Regions from separate parts of the Marinobacter sp. LM1 genome, predicted to be linked through region 2. Evidence: predicted binding sites of a transcription regulator. Region 2 holds the regulator's gene; each other region holds the start of a gene.
The links. Region 2 encodes LexA, which represses DNA repair genes until DNA is damaged. Its sites were predicted from a motif close to CTGTNTNNNNANACAG; they were not measured.
Positions count from the first base shown of each region.

Region 1 (5,208 bases), 2.1 Mb from region 2:
GAGTGCTGAAGACGTTTATAAAAAGCTGCTGGACCAGGGCGATGACGTGGGCCTGGCGACAGTCTACCGGGTGCTGACCCAGTTCGAAGCTGCAGGCCTCGTGTTGCGTCATAATTTCGAAGGCGGTCACGCGGTGTTCGAGATGGCCGGCGATGATCATCACGACCACATGGTCTGCACCCAAACTGGCGAAGTTGTTGAGTTCGTCGATGAGGTTATCGAGGAGCGCCAGCAGAAGATTGCGGCAGAGCACGGCTATGAGATTGTCGATCACAGCCTGATCCTTTACGTGAAGCCACTGAAGTCCGATAAGAAGTAAAAAAAAGGGCCAGCGACAAGGCTGGCCCAGAAGCTCTCCGAAACGAGAGGGGGATTAGTGATGGGTTGCCTGGCCCTTTACAAACATCTCCCGGGCATGGGCTATGGTCTGTTCTGTCATGTCCACTCCGCCAAGCATCCTTGCAACTTCGCTGATCCGGCCCTGGTCATCCAGGGATTCGATGCGTGAATAGGTCGCGTCTTTTTCCGTAAATTTGCTGACGAACAAATGCTGATGGCACTGGGCCGCCACCTGCGGCAGGTGCGTGACGCACAGTACCTGGCCATTCTCGCCGAGTGCTCTCAGCAGGCGGCCTACGACCTCCGCGGTGCCGCCACCGATGCCGACATCCACCTCATCGAATACCAGAGTCGGTGTGGTGGAGGTTTGTGCCACAACCACCTGAATGGCCAGGCTTATGCGGGAAAGTTCACCGCCGGAAGCCACCTTGGCCAACGATCGGGCGGGTTGGCCCGGGTTGGCACTCACCAGGAATTCCACCTCTTCCATGCCGTGAGGGGCAGGTTCGTCATCACTGTTCCGGCTCAGGTGGCTGACAAACTGCACCGATGGCATGCTCAATTGTGCCAACTCCCGGGCGATTCGCTGGTCGAGCTCCATGGCGGCATTCCGGCGTGTTTCTGTCAGTTTGGTGGCCAGGGCGTCAAACCGTGCCCGCAGGTTTTCCAGCTCGGCCTGAAGCTGTTCCAGGCTGCCTTCACCGCCATCCAGTTCGGCCAGCTCCTGGCTCAGGCGTTGATGCAACTCCGGCAACTCCTCCGGGGTGATCCGGTGTTTGCGTGCCATCTGATAAATGGCGCTGAGCCGTTCTTCCACTTCGTTCAGTCGGACCGGGTCGGCTTCGTAGTCGTCTACGAAGCGGCGCAGGTTGTCGCCGGCTTCTGAAATCTGAATCTGTGCTTCGTTCAGCATCTGGATGGTGTCGGTCAGTGCCGGGACATCAACCGGCAGTTGCTCCAGTTGGAGCAGTGCCTGGCGCACCAGGTCTGCGGCCGAAACCTCATCTTCAGTGCATAGCAGGGCGGCCTGGTGGCTGCTGTGAAGTACGGCGTCGGCCTGGCTGAGCTGTGCCTGTTCGGTTTCCAGGGTTGTCTGTTCGTCCTCGCCCAGCGCCAACCTGTCCAGCTCTTCCACCTGATAGCGCAGCAGCTGCAAACGGGCCTCGGCCTCATCAGCATTGTGCTGGCGTTGCAGTAGTTTCTGGCGCGTCTGGTGCCAGGCTTTCCATGCAGATCGGGTTTCGTCGGCCAGGCTTTCCGCGCCGGCGAACTCGTCCAGCAGCTTTCGGTGGGTTTCCTTGCGCAGCAGGGATTGATGCTGGTGCTGACTGTGGATATCCATCAGCAGGCTGCCCAGTTCTTTCAATTGTGACAGCGGGCAGGGCTGGCCATTAATGAATGCCTTGGAGCGGCCGTCCTTGCTGATGGTCCGGCGCAGGATGCAATCGTCCTTGTCGTCCAGCTCATGGCTGTCCAGCCAGGACCGGGCTTCGGGGATGCGGGATATATCGAAGCTGGCGGTAATGTCGGCACGCTTGGCGCCATGGCGAACGGCGCCGGCATCGGCCCGGCCACCCATGGCCAGCCCCAGGGCATCGAGTACAATCGACTTGCCGGCGCCGGTTTCACCGGTCAGGGCTGTCATACCGCGGTTGAACTGCAGTTCAACCCTTTCTGCAATGGCGTAGTTCGATACCGTGAGTTGTGTGAGCATGCCGCAACCTCCGCTCGTTCTTGAGCAAGTGATAACTCTGACCACTGTTCGTTCATACAGTTGCTGTGAATATATACAGGGTTTTTCCGGTTTGCAAACAGGAATTGATGAAAACATCAAAGATTGCGTGGGTGACGGTTGAAACCCGGGAAGCGGGCCCCATATCGGTTCGCAAAGCGATTCTTTCCTGCTTTCTGGACAAGCGGGAGTGGTTATTTCTGCAGGCCTTCGTGGCCGTGAAAACGTTATCAGGAGTTGTCATGAGTGCTGACGAAAAGCGCAACGAACAGGTAGAAGAACGCAACGAGGCAGCAGAAGCTGCGGCGGAAGAGCAGGCTGCAGGTAACCAGGATGCCGAGCAGTCACCGGATCAGGGCTCCGAGCTGGATGTGCTGCAGCAGAAACTGCAGGAGTACCAGGAGCAGGCCTTGCGGGCACAGGCGGAGATGCAGAATGTCCGTCGCCGGGCCGAGATTGATGTGGAAAAAGCTCACAAGTTTGCGCTCGAGAAGTTTGTGAAAGAGCTGTTGCCGGTGGCCGACAGTCTGGAGAAGGCGGTCGAAAGCACCGAGGGTCACGAAAATGCAGGCGAGCTGGTTGCGTCCATTCGCGAAGGTGTGGAAATGACCCTGACGCTGTTCATGAACAGCCTGAAGAAATTCAACGTTGAACAGCTCAACCCGGTGGGTGAGCCGTTCGATCCGCAGCAGCACGAAGCCATGTCCATGGTGCCGGCGCCGGATGCCGAGCCTAACAGCGTGGTTGCGGTTGTGCAGAAAGGTTATCTGCTTAATGGCCGGGTGGTTCGTCCGGCGATGGTCGTAGTGGCCAAGGCAGAAGATGCGCCAAAAATCGACGAGCAGGCTTGAAAAGTCGAGCAGAGCGCCAATATAGCGATTAAACAGCAAAGGCCGGGGTAGGCATTCTCCGGAACAGCATTCAGAAAGATTTGGAGTGATTCGATGAGCAAGATTATTGGTATCGACCTGGGAACCACAAACTCCTGTGTGGCGATCATGGATGGCGACAAGGTAAAGGTGATTGAAAACGCAGAGGGTGATCGCACCACCCCGTCCATCATCGCCTACACCGATGACAACGAGACTCTGGTTGGCCAGTCAGCCAAGCGTCAGGCGGTGACCAACCCGCACAACACTCTTTACGCCATCAAGCGTCTGATTGGTCGTCGTTTTGAAGATGACGTGGTTCAGAAAGACATCAAGATGGTGCCCTACAAAATCGCCAAGGCAGACAACGGTGACGCCTGGGTTGAGGTAAAGGGTCAGAAAATGGCGCCGCCGCAGGTGTCTGCAGAAGTTCTGAAGAAAATGAAGAAGACTGCAGAAGACTACCTGGGTGAAAAGGTAACCGAAGCGGTGATCACCGTGCCTGCGTACTTCAATGACAGCCAACGCCAGGCGACCAAGGATGCTGGCAAGATTGCTGGCCTGGAAGTGAAGCGGATCATCAACGAGCCGACTGCTGCGGCCCTGGCTTATGGCCTGGACAAGAAGAGCGGTGATCGTACCGTTGCTGTGTACGACCTGGGTGGTGGTACTTTCGATCTGTCCATCATCGAAATTGCGGACGTAGACGGAGAGCACCAGTTCGAAGTACTGGCCACCAACGGTGACACTTTCCTGGGCGGTGAAGACTTCGACCTGAAAGTGATTGAATATCTGGCCGACCAGTTCAAGAAAGACAGCGGCATCGATCTTCGCGGCGACTCTCTGGCCATGCAGCGTCTGAAAGAAGCGGCCGAGAAGGCCAAGATCGAGCTCTCCAGCAGCCAGCAGACCGACGTAAACCTGCCGTACATCACTGCAGATGCGTCTGGTCCCAAGCACATGAACGTGAAGCTGACCCGTGCCAAGCTGGAGTCGCTGGTGGAAGACCTGGTTCAGCGCAGTCTGGAGCCCTGTAAGGTTGCTCTTCAGGATGCGGGCATGAAGGCTGGTGAAATCGACGAGGTTATTCTGGTCGGTGGTCAGACCCGTATGCCGCTGGTGCAGGAGAAAGTAAAAGAGTTCTTCGGCAAAGAGCCGCGTAAAGACGTGAACCCGGACGAGGCTGTAGCCATGGGGGCAGCGATTCAGGGCGCGGTACTGTCTGGCGACGTGAAAGACGTACTGCTGCTGGACGTAACCCCGCTGACCCTGGGTATCGAAACCATGGGTGGCGTGGCCACTCCGCTGATCGAGAAGAACACCACGATTCCGACCAAGAAATCGCAGACCTTCTCTACAGCGGATGACAACCAGACTGCAGTGACCATTCACGTGGTTCAGGGTGAGCGTAAGCAGGCGGCACAGAACAAGTCTCTGGGCCGTTTCGATCTGGCCGACATTCCGCCGGCACCGCGCGGTGTGCCGCAGATCGAAGTAACCTTCGATATTGATGCCAACGGTATCCTGAACGTGTCTGCCAAAGACAAGGCGACCGGCAAGGAACAGTCCATCGTGATCAAGGCCTCTTCTGGTCTGAACGATGACGAGATCGAGAAGATGGTTCGCGATGCCGAGGCCAATGCCGAGGAAGACCGCAAGTTCGAGGAGCTTGTCCAGGCCCGTAACCAGGGTGATGCCATGGTACACGCCGTGCGCAAGACCTTGAGTGAAGCCGGTGACAAGGTCTCCGACAGCGAGAAGGAGTCCATCGAGGCCGCCATTAAGGATCTGGAAGAGGCCCTCGAGGGTTCTGACAAGGAAGCGATCGAAGCCAAGACTCAAAAGCTGACCGAAGTGTCCTCTGAGCTGGCTCAGAAGATGTACGCGGATCAGGCCGACCAGGCTCAGCAGGCCGGTGGCCAGGAAGAAGGTCAGGCCAAGAGTGCTGACGACGCCGTCGATGCCGAGTTCGAGGAAGTCAAAGACGACGACAAGAAGTAATTCCGAGGTACATCAAGTAGTTGGGGAAACGCGGGCCGGGCTCGCGTTTTCCTCGTTATAAAAACAGGGTTTTGAAGCATGGCCAAGCGCGATTATTACGAAGTACTCGGGATCTCCCGGGATGCGGACGAAAAGGAAATTAAGCGGGCGTATCGAAAGCTCGCGATGAAGTACCACCCGGACCGTAACCCGGATGACAAAGATGCCGAGAACAAATTCAAAGAGGCCAGCGAAGCCTACGAAATCCTGGCGGACTCCAGTAAGCGC
Region 1 is NZ_CP114373.1:3,716,386-3,721,593, reverse strand. Features, by position in the region: gene fur (ferric iron uptake transcriptional regulator) at 1-319, shown strand, start outside; gene recN (DNA repair protein RecN) at 374-2,053, opposite strand; gene grpE (nucleotide exchange factor GrpE) at 2,314-2,922, shown strand; gene dnaK (molecular chaperone DnaK) at 3,016-4,941, shown strand; gene dnaJ (molecular chaperone DnaJ) at 5,020-5,208, shown strand, end outside.
Region 1: recN (DNA repair protein RecN) is a predicted target of LexA. The motif match lies at 2,098-2,113, and genes of this name have one in related genera.

Region 2 (5,208 bases):
CTGCGGGACAGACTGGCCAACGAAAGGGCACCACCGGAAGCGATGGCGCCCCGCAAGCGGACGGTTAACGCCGTGCTGCGCGACGGGCCGCAGAGGCGGTAAACTCGTTACCACGATACCCCGGCGCGAAATCATAGGCGGGGTAACCATTGTCCAGACCATCAATGTAATAACGATTTGCCTTCAGATCATACGTCATTTCCATGGTGGTCCAGAAGACCGGCTCACTGTAGTAGCTGATATTGTGAGCCTCGGAAACGCGCCATAGCTCGCCTTTCTCGTTGTACTCCTCAGAGACCAGAATCTGCCAGCTATCTTCATCAATGTAGAACACACGGCGCTCGTAAATATGGCCGATACCGGTACGACGCTTGGCCTCTACCACCCACACCCGATGCAGCTCATAGCGAGCAAGACTCTGGTTGATGTGGTTGGGGCGGATGACATCCTCAGGGCGAACACTGGAATCGTGAAGCTTGTATCCGTTGTAGGGAACCAGCAGCTCCCGTTTACCTTTGAGTTCCCAGTCATACTGGTTTGGAGCACCGTTATACATATCTTTCTGGTCAACCGAACGCAGAGAGGACGAATTCGGCAGGTCTGTCTCGTAGGCCAGGTTCGGAGACCGGCGCAAGCGTCGGGAACCCGCATCATAACGCCATGCAAGGCGAGGTGAACGAACCTGGTCCAGAGTCTCGTGCACCAGGGTGATGGTGCCCGCCAGCGTGGTCGGGGCGATAGTCTCGGTTTTCAGGTAGAAGATCTTGTTGTCGATATCGGCAAGATCCGCGCCTACCTGACTGTACGCGAAAAAATAATCGTAGTGGTTGACCACCGGGTTGAAAGAACCGTCTTCCTGAGGAGTGGCTGAAGCACTTCGGAAGGACACCTCCTCACCGCGATACCGGAGAATGTGGTTCCAGATCGCCTCCAGACCATTCTTCGGAATGGGGAACGGGCTGGTCATGATGGTGTCTCTTACCCCGTTACCATTATCCAAAAGCTCGGCGGTCAGGGCATTCTGACGGAACTTCTCGTATACATGTTCGGGAAAAGCCGCTGTCCGACGGGTTTCATACACCGGCATGAAAAATGCCGGGCCATATTGCTCCAGCATCCGTATGTGGCCGTCCGACAACTTATCCCGGTAAAGATCAAGGTTATCACCCGTCACCACATACAGGGCGTCATCGCCAGGGAACGGATTGGTTTCTACAGACCCCTCGCGCCAATTCGCCGGTGGCGTGGCAAGCCCGCCATCCCAGGCTGGAATGGTGCCCGCTGCGTTGCCCGCGCGCTCAGCACCAACCGGTGTCAGCTCATTATTCAGGCGCGCGGCTTCCGCCTGTGTTACCTTTGCCAGCAGCGGACTGGACGCCCCCATAACAGCAACTGCGATGGCAGCAATAAATCGGTTTCGCATCCTCAACCTCCAGCGTGAGTCACATGAGTGGTCAATACTCACCCAATCTGACGCTCTTTTTGCCAGTTTCAAACGCCCGTTTCAAGTGGTTGTTTGTAGTTTCTTGTGACAAGAGCATTTCCACAAAGCGGACAGAGCGAGAAATAAACAGCCAAAAATGGTAGACTCCCAAAGTTTTACCGGCCCTGTTTCTCTGATTTTTCGCTCGCAGGTTTCCTCATGGCATCACAATGGCACACCCTGGTTTCGCAAAAGCTGTTTCTGGCCAAAACGTTACTAGTCCGGGTTGAGCAAGACGAAGCGGCGACTGCACCAGAACGAGAAGCCCAACTGCAAGGTGCCATTGAGTTGTTGCTGCGGGCTCGCTTACTCCTGCTGGTAATGATTGCCCGATGTCACCAGAACAAAGTCGACAGACCGGCCTCCATTGATGAGCTGGAGGCGCTGTTTCCCTATGCGATTGCGGAAGGCGGGATGTTGAAGGAACTGGCTGAAACACCAGGCAGTTGGTGGCAACAGCTGAATCAGTTGGAGGCTGCCGCTGGAGAACCGCCCAAGACACGGAAAACCGTGACGGAAGAAAACATCATTGCGGTTTCGGCGGATCAGGGGCCAGATCGGTCCGTTCAGGCTCTGAACAAGATACTGGCTGCCATGACCGTATTGACCAGAGAGATAGACGAGCAACACAGCGAGTGGTAATCCGCCTGCCGGAGCCAATCCATTAACATACGCTGACAGCAGATATAGGTTGAATGAATGTCACCTTCGTTTTTTGAAATTGTACAACTCGCCGACGGCGACTACGCGCTTCGCCGGATTGATGACGACGCAGCTCCACTTGTGCGCATCTCATTCTCTGATGAGGCCAGAGAAATGCTGGAAGACCGGGACATGAACGTCGCCAAGGCGATGATTGCCGCTGGCATCGAGGCCGCTGGCAACATCAGCCACGACATTGACTGGGAAGAGGACGAAAGCGAGTTCGCCGACAATCAGCCCCACTACACCTTGCATTGAGCACCCGTTATCTCTGGCGCAACACCACACCGTGGCTATTACCCTTGGCAGATGCCTTTTGCAACGCTTCCAGCGCCGCACGGCCCAGCTTGTGAGTCCAGAGCACAACGGCATGGCAGGTGCCTGCGCCCAGCGCCCGCTCAGCCAGCTCTTGAGCCGGGAATTCTGTCGTTGACCGCAACACCAGAATCTCACTGGCCACAATGCCGTGCATTTTCTGCCACTTGGCCACCAGGGACTGGGGAGGATCAATCCACGCCAGCCAACGTTTCTCCTGGTTGAGTTGTGTGAGCATTGGCAGCAGCAACTGGAAATTCTCCACCTGCTCCTCCGGAAGAATAATCTCGGTAACATTGCCACCGAAGCCAGACGCTGAACGTCGCTCCGAACCGGACGCTGCTACCCTGGCCGCCGGTGCCCTTTGGCCAGAGGAAACCGCACCAGCCGCAACAACAGCTGCCGGCTGAAATGCCATGTTCTGAGTGAAGCTCAACTGTTCCATTACTCACCTACCTGCGCCATGCGCTGCCGAATACGGTACTCAGTGAAGATCGGAGCGGCGGATAACGCCTACGCCGAGACCTTCAATAAACAATTCCTGCTCCGCAAGATCGACCTCAATCGGAGCAAACTCCTCATTCTCTGCAATCAGCCAGACCTTGTTGCCTTCCCTGCGGAAACGCTTGACGGTGACCTCCTCTCCGACACGAGCGACAACGATCTGACCGTTATGGACATCCTGGGTACTGTGCACCGCCAGTAAATCACCATCCAGAATCCCGATGTCTTTCATGCTCATCCCCCGTACCCGCAAAAGGTAATCTGCTGAAGGAGAGAAGAAGCCCGGCTGCAGCGTGCAGTGATCTTCAATATGTTCCTGCGCCAGAATCGGGCTACCGGCGGCAACCTGCCCGATGACAGGGAGGCCCAGATCTTCTTCGGCCTCCGGCAGGCGAATGCCCCGGCTGGCTCCCGGGACCATCTCGATGGCGCCTTTCCTTGCCAGAGCCCTCAGATGTTCTTCCGCCGCGTTGGCGGAACGGAATCCCAGCTCTGCGGCAATTTCAGCCCTGGTGGGCGGGTAGCCGGTTTCATCCACGTAACGTCGGATAATGTCCAGCACCTGGGATTGTCTTGCAGTCAGTTTCATCAGTCGGGCTCCGGAATTTCGATCCTGTTTTTTTATACAGTGAACTGACTATATACAGTGTTTTATCCAGTGTAAAGCCCCCTCCGTTTCGTTTCCTTCCTGTAACAGGCGAGCACCAGCCTGTATGTTATGGTGACGGAAACCAGACACAGGGAAGCCATAACCAACCATGACCGCAAACGATCGCTGCAAGATGCCGGAACGCAAGACAAATCGGGACGGCCAGGAACGAAAAGTCGGGGTTGAGATTGAACTGTCCGGCCTGACCTACGAGGCCCTGGTCGCGCACGCTGCCCGCCTACTTGGGGGTGAGCCGGAGCTGACATCCCGTTATGTCACCCGACTGGACACCGATGCCGGGGTTTTCACCATCGAACTGGACTCTGATCCCATCAAAGATCTGGACCTCGCCGATGAACGGCTCCCGGAATCCATTCGGGAGCTCGGCAACCACGCCATGGATGTCATTGATTTTGCCGCTGAAAAAATTGTCCCTCTGGAGATAGTAGGGCCGCCGCTGGCAATGTCGGCTCTGGACATGATTGAGAATCTGGTAGACGAGCTTCGAGGCCTGGGTGCAGAAGGCAGCCGGGAGGCCATTTACTTTGCGTTCGGGCTTCAGCTCAACCCGGAACTGCCCGACCTCGAGCCCGATACCCTGGTTCGTTACCTGCAGGCGTTCGCACTGCTGTATGACTGGCTCAAGTCCCGGCATCAGCTGGATATCAGCCGGAAGTTCACCACCTACATCGAGCCCTGGAGCAGCCGCTACACAGACAAGCTGATGGCGGACGATTACCGTCCTGACCTGGACACACTGATGAGGGACTATCTGCACTACAACCCTACCCGGAACAAGGCATTGGATCTTCTGCCACTGTTCGCTCATCTGAACGAATCGCTGTTGTCCGAATACGTTCAGGACCCCAGGATCAAAAGTCGTCCTACTCTGCACTACCGGCTGCCGGATTGTGATATCGACAATCCCAATTGGCACTTCTCCACAGTCTGGAACGATTGGGTAGTGCTGGAGCAGCTTGCCAACAACCGTCAGGATCTTGATGCCCTGCGGGGCGAATTCCACGACTCCCGGAAGTTCAGCTTCCGCAATCTCACCCGCTCCTGGCGTGAGACCACCGATGAATGGCTGCATCAGCACGGTTATGTCTGACTGGGAAAGCGAAACGGACATCCCCGGCCTCACCATCGGCATCAGTGGCCCGGCCCGGCGAAGTATGGCCCATCGGCTGATCAGCCTGGGCCTGCGCCTGCATGGCGCCAGAACACACTACATCCGCCCGGGCGACCGAACCAACGTCGAACTACTGGACGGGCTGGTACTCTCGGGCGGCACCCACGTGCATCCGGGCCGCTATGGTCAACAACCCCAGGTGACGGCCAGGTATGACCTGAAACGGGATGCTACCGACACCGAGCTTCTCCGCCAGGCGGAGGCGATTAACATTCCGGTGCTGGGTATCTGCCGCGGTGCACAGTTTATCAACGTCTTTCACGGCGGGTCCCTGTGCCAGAACGTTACCCCGTTGCGGGTACATACCCGACATCGACCTTTGTTATTACCCCTCCAAACGGTTCGCCTGGTCCGGGACAGCCG
Region 2 is NZ_CP114373.1:1,658,304-1,663,511, reverse strand. Features, by position in the region: gene OZ656_RS07775 (DUF1329 domain-containing protein) at 65-1,423, opposite strand; gene OZ656_RS07770 (DUF6586 family protein) at 1,643-2,125, shown strand; gene OZ656_RS07765 (hypothetical protein) at 2,183-2,443, shown strand; gene OZ656_RS07760 (cell division inhibitor SulA) at 2,451-2,945, opposite strand; gene lexA (transcriptional repressor LexA) at 2,985-3,596, opposite strand; gene OZ656_RS07750 (amidoligase family protein) at 3,763-4,764, shown strand; gene OZ656_RS07745 (gamma-glutamyl-gamma-aminobutyrate hydrolase family protein) at 4,757-5,208, shown strand, end outside.

Region 3 (5,208 bases), 410 kb from region 2:
TTCGATCAGTGTCGTGTCCTGGTCGGGCCCACGGTGATCGCCGCCGGTGGCAGGCTGGTGCTCGATCGGGCTGTTGAATTGCGGGCAGCCGAGCAGGAGGTCGTGTTGGCAAGTGGTGAAGGGGTGCCCTACGATCTGCTTTCTGTCGATGTTGGATCGGCCAGTGACAGTGCCGTGCTGAACGAGCCGGACAGCATGATCCTCGGTGTTAAGCCCGTCGAACGATTTGCTGAAGACTGGCCGGCAACCGAGCGATCACTGCGCGCCAGAGCGCGCCCGCGTATTGTTGTTCTTGGTGGAGGCGCAGGAGGTGCGGAGATCGCTATGGCCCTGGCCCGGCGATCAGCGGATTGCGACCAGGCGGGCGTTGTTCTGGTGGCCGGCAGCAATGGTGTGGTACCGGGCTTTCGTCCCCGCTTTCGCCGCCTGGTGCGGCGGGCGCTGATGCGCTGCGGTGTCGAGATTGTTGAGGAGTATGGAGAGCCGGTGGTTGACGGGGTTCGGTTGGCCGGTGGGCGACGAATGCGGGCCGATGCGGTTCTGGTATCTACCGGTGGCAGGGCTCTGCCCTTTCTGGGAGCCAGCGGCCTGGCCGTAGACGAAGCCGGTTTTGTCAGGGTAGACGCCAGCCATCGCAGTACGTCTCACCACAATGTGTTTGTGGCCGGAGATACCTGTAGCCGGGTTGACCAAAGGCTGGACCGTTCCGGGGTACACGCGGTTCGTGCCGGGCCGATACTGGCCCGTAATCTTGCTGCTGCGATATCGGGTAAACCGTTGGCGCGTTTCTATCCGCGAAGGTTTTCGTTGTACCTGTTGGCGGCGGGAGACTGCACGGCGATTGGTAGTTATGGCCCTTTGACGTTTTCGGGGGCCTGGGTCTGGAAGTGGAAAGACCGCATTGATCGCGGATTTGTTGACAGTTTTCCCGGAGCCTGAGACTGGCGACGGGCATTACAGGAAACGGGAGAACCGTATGAATGTGACCGACGGACAATTGGCCAAGGCTGGTGACGCGCTGGCGGTGGCGCTTGAGCGTAAGGGGATGACCATCGCCACCGCTGAAAGCTGCACCGGTGGCTGGGTGGCCAAGGTGCTGACTGACCGGGCGGGGTCGTCCGCCTATATTATGGCGGGTCTGGTGACCTACAGTAACGCCGCCAAGCAGGCCATCCTTGGCGTACAGGCTGATACTCTGGAGCAGTGCGGGGCGGTCAGTGAACCGGTGGTGCGACAGATGGTGACAGGTGCCATACGTGCCACAGGCGTGGATATTGCCGTCGCTATCAGCGGTGTTGCCGGGCCGGGTGGGGGTAGTGCAGACAAGCCGGTTGGTACGGTCTGGTTTGCCTGGGGCAGCCGGGCTGGCAACATCGAAGCCCGGGTAGCGCATTTCGATGGCGATCGGGATCAGGTGCGCCGGCAGTCGGTTTTGTATGTATTAGAAGGAGTTACCGGATTTGTCGAAACCCTGTGAGGATTTTCACCTTTCCGGGGGTTGGTCTCCTTCTGGCCATATGTTTTAATACTGTTCAAATATACAGGAAAAAACTGGATGGCTATTCAGGTTTTCTCCGGATTCTGCCGCATTGGCCGACAAGGTTGAGCGGCCCTGGTAACGAGGGTTTGCAAGAATGGAAGATAACCGCAAGAAAGCACTCGGCGCAGCGTTGAGCCAGATCGAACGCCAGTTCGGTAAAGGTGCCGTAATGAAGATGGGCGACCAGCCCCGTGAGGCGATTCCTGCCGTATCCACCGGCTCTCTTGGGCTGGATGTTGCTCTGGGTATTGGTGGTCTTCCTTACGGTCGGATCGTTGAGATTTACGGCCCGGAGAGCTCCGGTAAAACCACGCTGACTTTGCAGGTTATCGCGGAAGCGCAAAAACAGGGTAAAACCTGTGCCTTTGTGGATGCCGAGCACGCTCTGGACCCGGTTTATGCGGAAAAGCTGGGTGTTAACGTTGATGAGCTGCTGGTTTCCCAGCCGGATACCGGTGAGCAGGCGCTGGAAATCGCCGACATGCTCGTGCGCTCGAACGCGGTGGACGTGATCATTGTCGATTCGGTTGCGGCGCTGACCCCGAAAGCGGAAATTGAAGGCGAAATGGGCGACAGCCACGTGGGTCTTCAGGCTCGCCTGATGTCACAGGCACTGCGCAAGCTTACCGGTAATGTGAAGCACGCCAATTGCCTGATGGTGTTCATCAACCAGATCCGTATGAAGATTGGCGTTATGTTCGGTAGCCCCGAGACTACCACCGGTGGTAACGCCCTGAAATTCTACTCCTCTGTGCGCCTTGATATTCGCCGTATCGGTTCGGTGAAAGACGGCGACGAAGTGGTGGGCAACGAAACCCGCGTAAAAGTCGTCAAGAACAAGGTATCGCCGCCGTTCCGGCAGGCAGAATTCCAGATCATGTACGGTAAGGGCATCTACCACATGGCGGAAGTGCTCGACATGGGCGTGAAAGAAGGCTTTGTGGACAAGTCCGGTGCCTGGTACGCCTATAACGGCGACAAGATCGGCCAGGGCAAAGCAAACGCTTGTAAGTTCCTGGAAGAGAACCTGGATATCGCCAATGAAATCGAGGCTAAAGTGCGTGACAAGCTGATGCCCAAGCCGGTCAAGAAAGAGACGGCGGAGGCTCCTGCTGAAGCCAATGGCGAACTGCTATAAATTCTAAAAAGAGAAAGATAGGGAGGCGTGACATGAAGCGACTGCTGATTGTGGCTCATGCCCCGTCTCCGAATACCCTGAGATTACGGAGCGCCATCGAAAATGGCGCTCGTAATCCGGACATCGAAGCGGTAGAGGTGGTGGTAAAGGCGCCTCTCGAAGCTGGCCCCGAAGACATCCTCGCATGCGACGCCATCATCCTGGGCACCACGGAAAACCTCGGCTACATGTCTGGCGCCCTGAAAGACTTTTTCGACCGCAGCTACTATCCCTGCCTGGAGAAAACCCAGGGCCTGCCTTTTGCCTTTTATATCCGTGCCGGCCATGATGGTACCGGGACCCGCCGAGCTATTGAGACCATAACCACAGGGCTGCGCTGGAAGCTGGTGCAGGATGCACTGGTATGCCGGGGTGAATTCCGGCCCGAGTTTGAAGAGCAGTGTTACGAGTTGGGTATGGCAGTGGCGGCCAGCCTTGACGCCGGCCTGATTTGATCAACTGGCGTAGCGGTTGTAGAAGCCTTCAATACGGGACAGTGCGTTGTCCATCGTTCGTGAGTAGGCATTTTTGTCCAGGCAATAGGCAAACTGCAGACTGACCCGATATCCCGCCTGGTAGGGCTGGCAGGCGATAACCCGGGCTCCGACCCGGGATTCACTGATGTACTTGCCCTCGATATCAAGAAACAGTCGCACACCTACATCCACCGGTCGTGGGCAGAGAACCGCCATACCATAGCGGTTCATGTCCAGGCAGGTAACTGCCACAGGCTGTTTGCCACGGCCGAAGAAACCGCGCTCACGAAGTTGAACCCTCAGGCAGGACGCCGGAAAACGATCCTTGATGCGGCGATCTGCGGAATTATTCGTCATGTTTTCAGTCATCACGTGTCTTGTACTTGTTGTGGCCGGATTCCGTCCGGGAGATGAAGTGTAGTAATCGACGGCTTGCATGAAAAATGACCACGGCCGGATTTGTGACCAAGTTGGCACTTGCGGTCGGCTCTGGCCCCTTTCGATAAAACCGGACGAGGTACGCGACAGACCCGGCCCCAGGCACTACAATGGCGGGCCTGAAATCCGACAAAACTGACCGTTACGGGAAGCCAATTTGAAGTCTCTGCCCCTGCATCAGCTGTATAAAGCCTGCGTCCTCAAAGACCTGCCATTCAAGACCACAAGGCAACTTGAGCCCCTGGCCGAAATCGTGGGCCAGAACCGTGCCCAGGAGGCCGTGCGCTTTGCCCTGGCCATGCCCCATGGCGGCTACAACGTCTATGCCGTGGGTCGGAATGGGCTGGGCAAGCGAACCATGATGCTGCGTTACCTTGAGCATCATGTGGACACGCTGCAGCAAAGCCATGACTGGTGTTATGTCGCCAACTTCGAGGAACCGCGTAATCCCAAGCTGTTGCAGCTGCCGGGAGGTATGGGGACCCAGCTGAAGCAGGACATGGAAAAGCTGATGACCCGGCTGGTGAAAACGATCCCCCAGACTTTTGACAGCGACAGCTTTCTGGAACGCTCGGAGCAGTTGAAGAATGATTACGGCAAGAGGCAGGAAGATGAGCTGGCCAAAGTGGCTGCCCAGGCCAAGCGGAAAAAGGTAAGCCTGACGGTAACCACCCCCGGTGGCTATCGCCTGGTCGCCATGAACGGCGACGAGCCTCACACCGCGGAAAGTTTCCAGGCTCTGACCGAGGAGCAGCGGGACAAGTTTGAGGACTCGATCAACAAGCTTGAGAAGAAGTTGCGCCAGGCGTTGCGGAAAATGGCGGACTGGGAACAGGAATATGCCGACAAACAGCAGGCTCTGAACCAGGAGACCCTGGAGGGTATCTCCGGCCATCAGATTGACGAGCTGGTGGAGAAATACCGTGAACAGCCCGATGTGGTTACTTACCTGGAGGCGGTTCGCAAAGACCTGGTGGATAACCTGGATATTTTCCTGGAAGACGACGAGGAGCAGGCTGCCATTGCCTGGGCCGCACTGGACAAGAGAATGCCCCGGCGCTACCTCATCAATGTGCTGGTGCATCAGAAAACCAATGAAGTACCGGTGGTGGTGGAAGATAATCCCACCTATCACAATCTGTTCGGCTATGTGGAAAACGTGACCTACAAGGGCACGGTCTTTACCGACTTCTCTCTGATTCGGGCCGGAAGCCTGCACCGGGCCAACGGTGGCTATCTGCTGATGGACGCCATCAAGGTGCTGGAGCAGCCGTTCGTATGGGATGGTCTGAAGCGCGCATTGCGATCAAAATCGATCCAGATCAACTCCCTGGAGCGGGAGCTGACCCTGTCCGGTACCATTTCCATCGAGCCGGAGGCGGTTCCCCTGAACGTCAAGATTGTGTTGTTCGGCGATCGGGAAACCTGGATGCTGCTGCAGGAATACGATTCCGAGTTTGCCGAGCTGTTCCGGGTAACGGCGGATTTCGAAAACGAGATGTACCGCACCGAAGAGAGCCAGTTGCTGTACGCCAAGTTCATCTCCAGCCTTGTGGTTGAGAAGAAGCTGTTGCATT
Region 3 is NZ_CP114373.1:1,252,668-1,257,875, forward strand. Features, by position in the region: gene OZ656_RS05825 (FAD-dependent oxidoreductase) at 1-939, shown strand, start outside; gene OZ656_RS05830 (nicotinamide-nucleotide amidohydrolase family protein) at 977-1,477, shown strand; gene recA (recombinase RecA) at 1,635-2,678, shown strand; gene OZ656_RS05840 (flavodoxin family protein) at 2,711-3,172, shown strand; gene OZ656_RS05845 (PilZ domain-containing protein) at 3,173-3,550, opposite strand; gene OZ656_RS05850 (Lon protease family protein) at 3,789-5,208, shown strand, end outside.
Region 3: recA (recombinase RecA) is a predicted target of LexA. The motif match lies at 1,529-1,544, and genes of this name have one in related genera.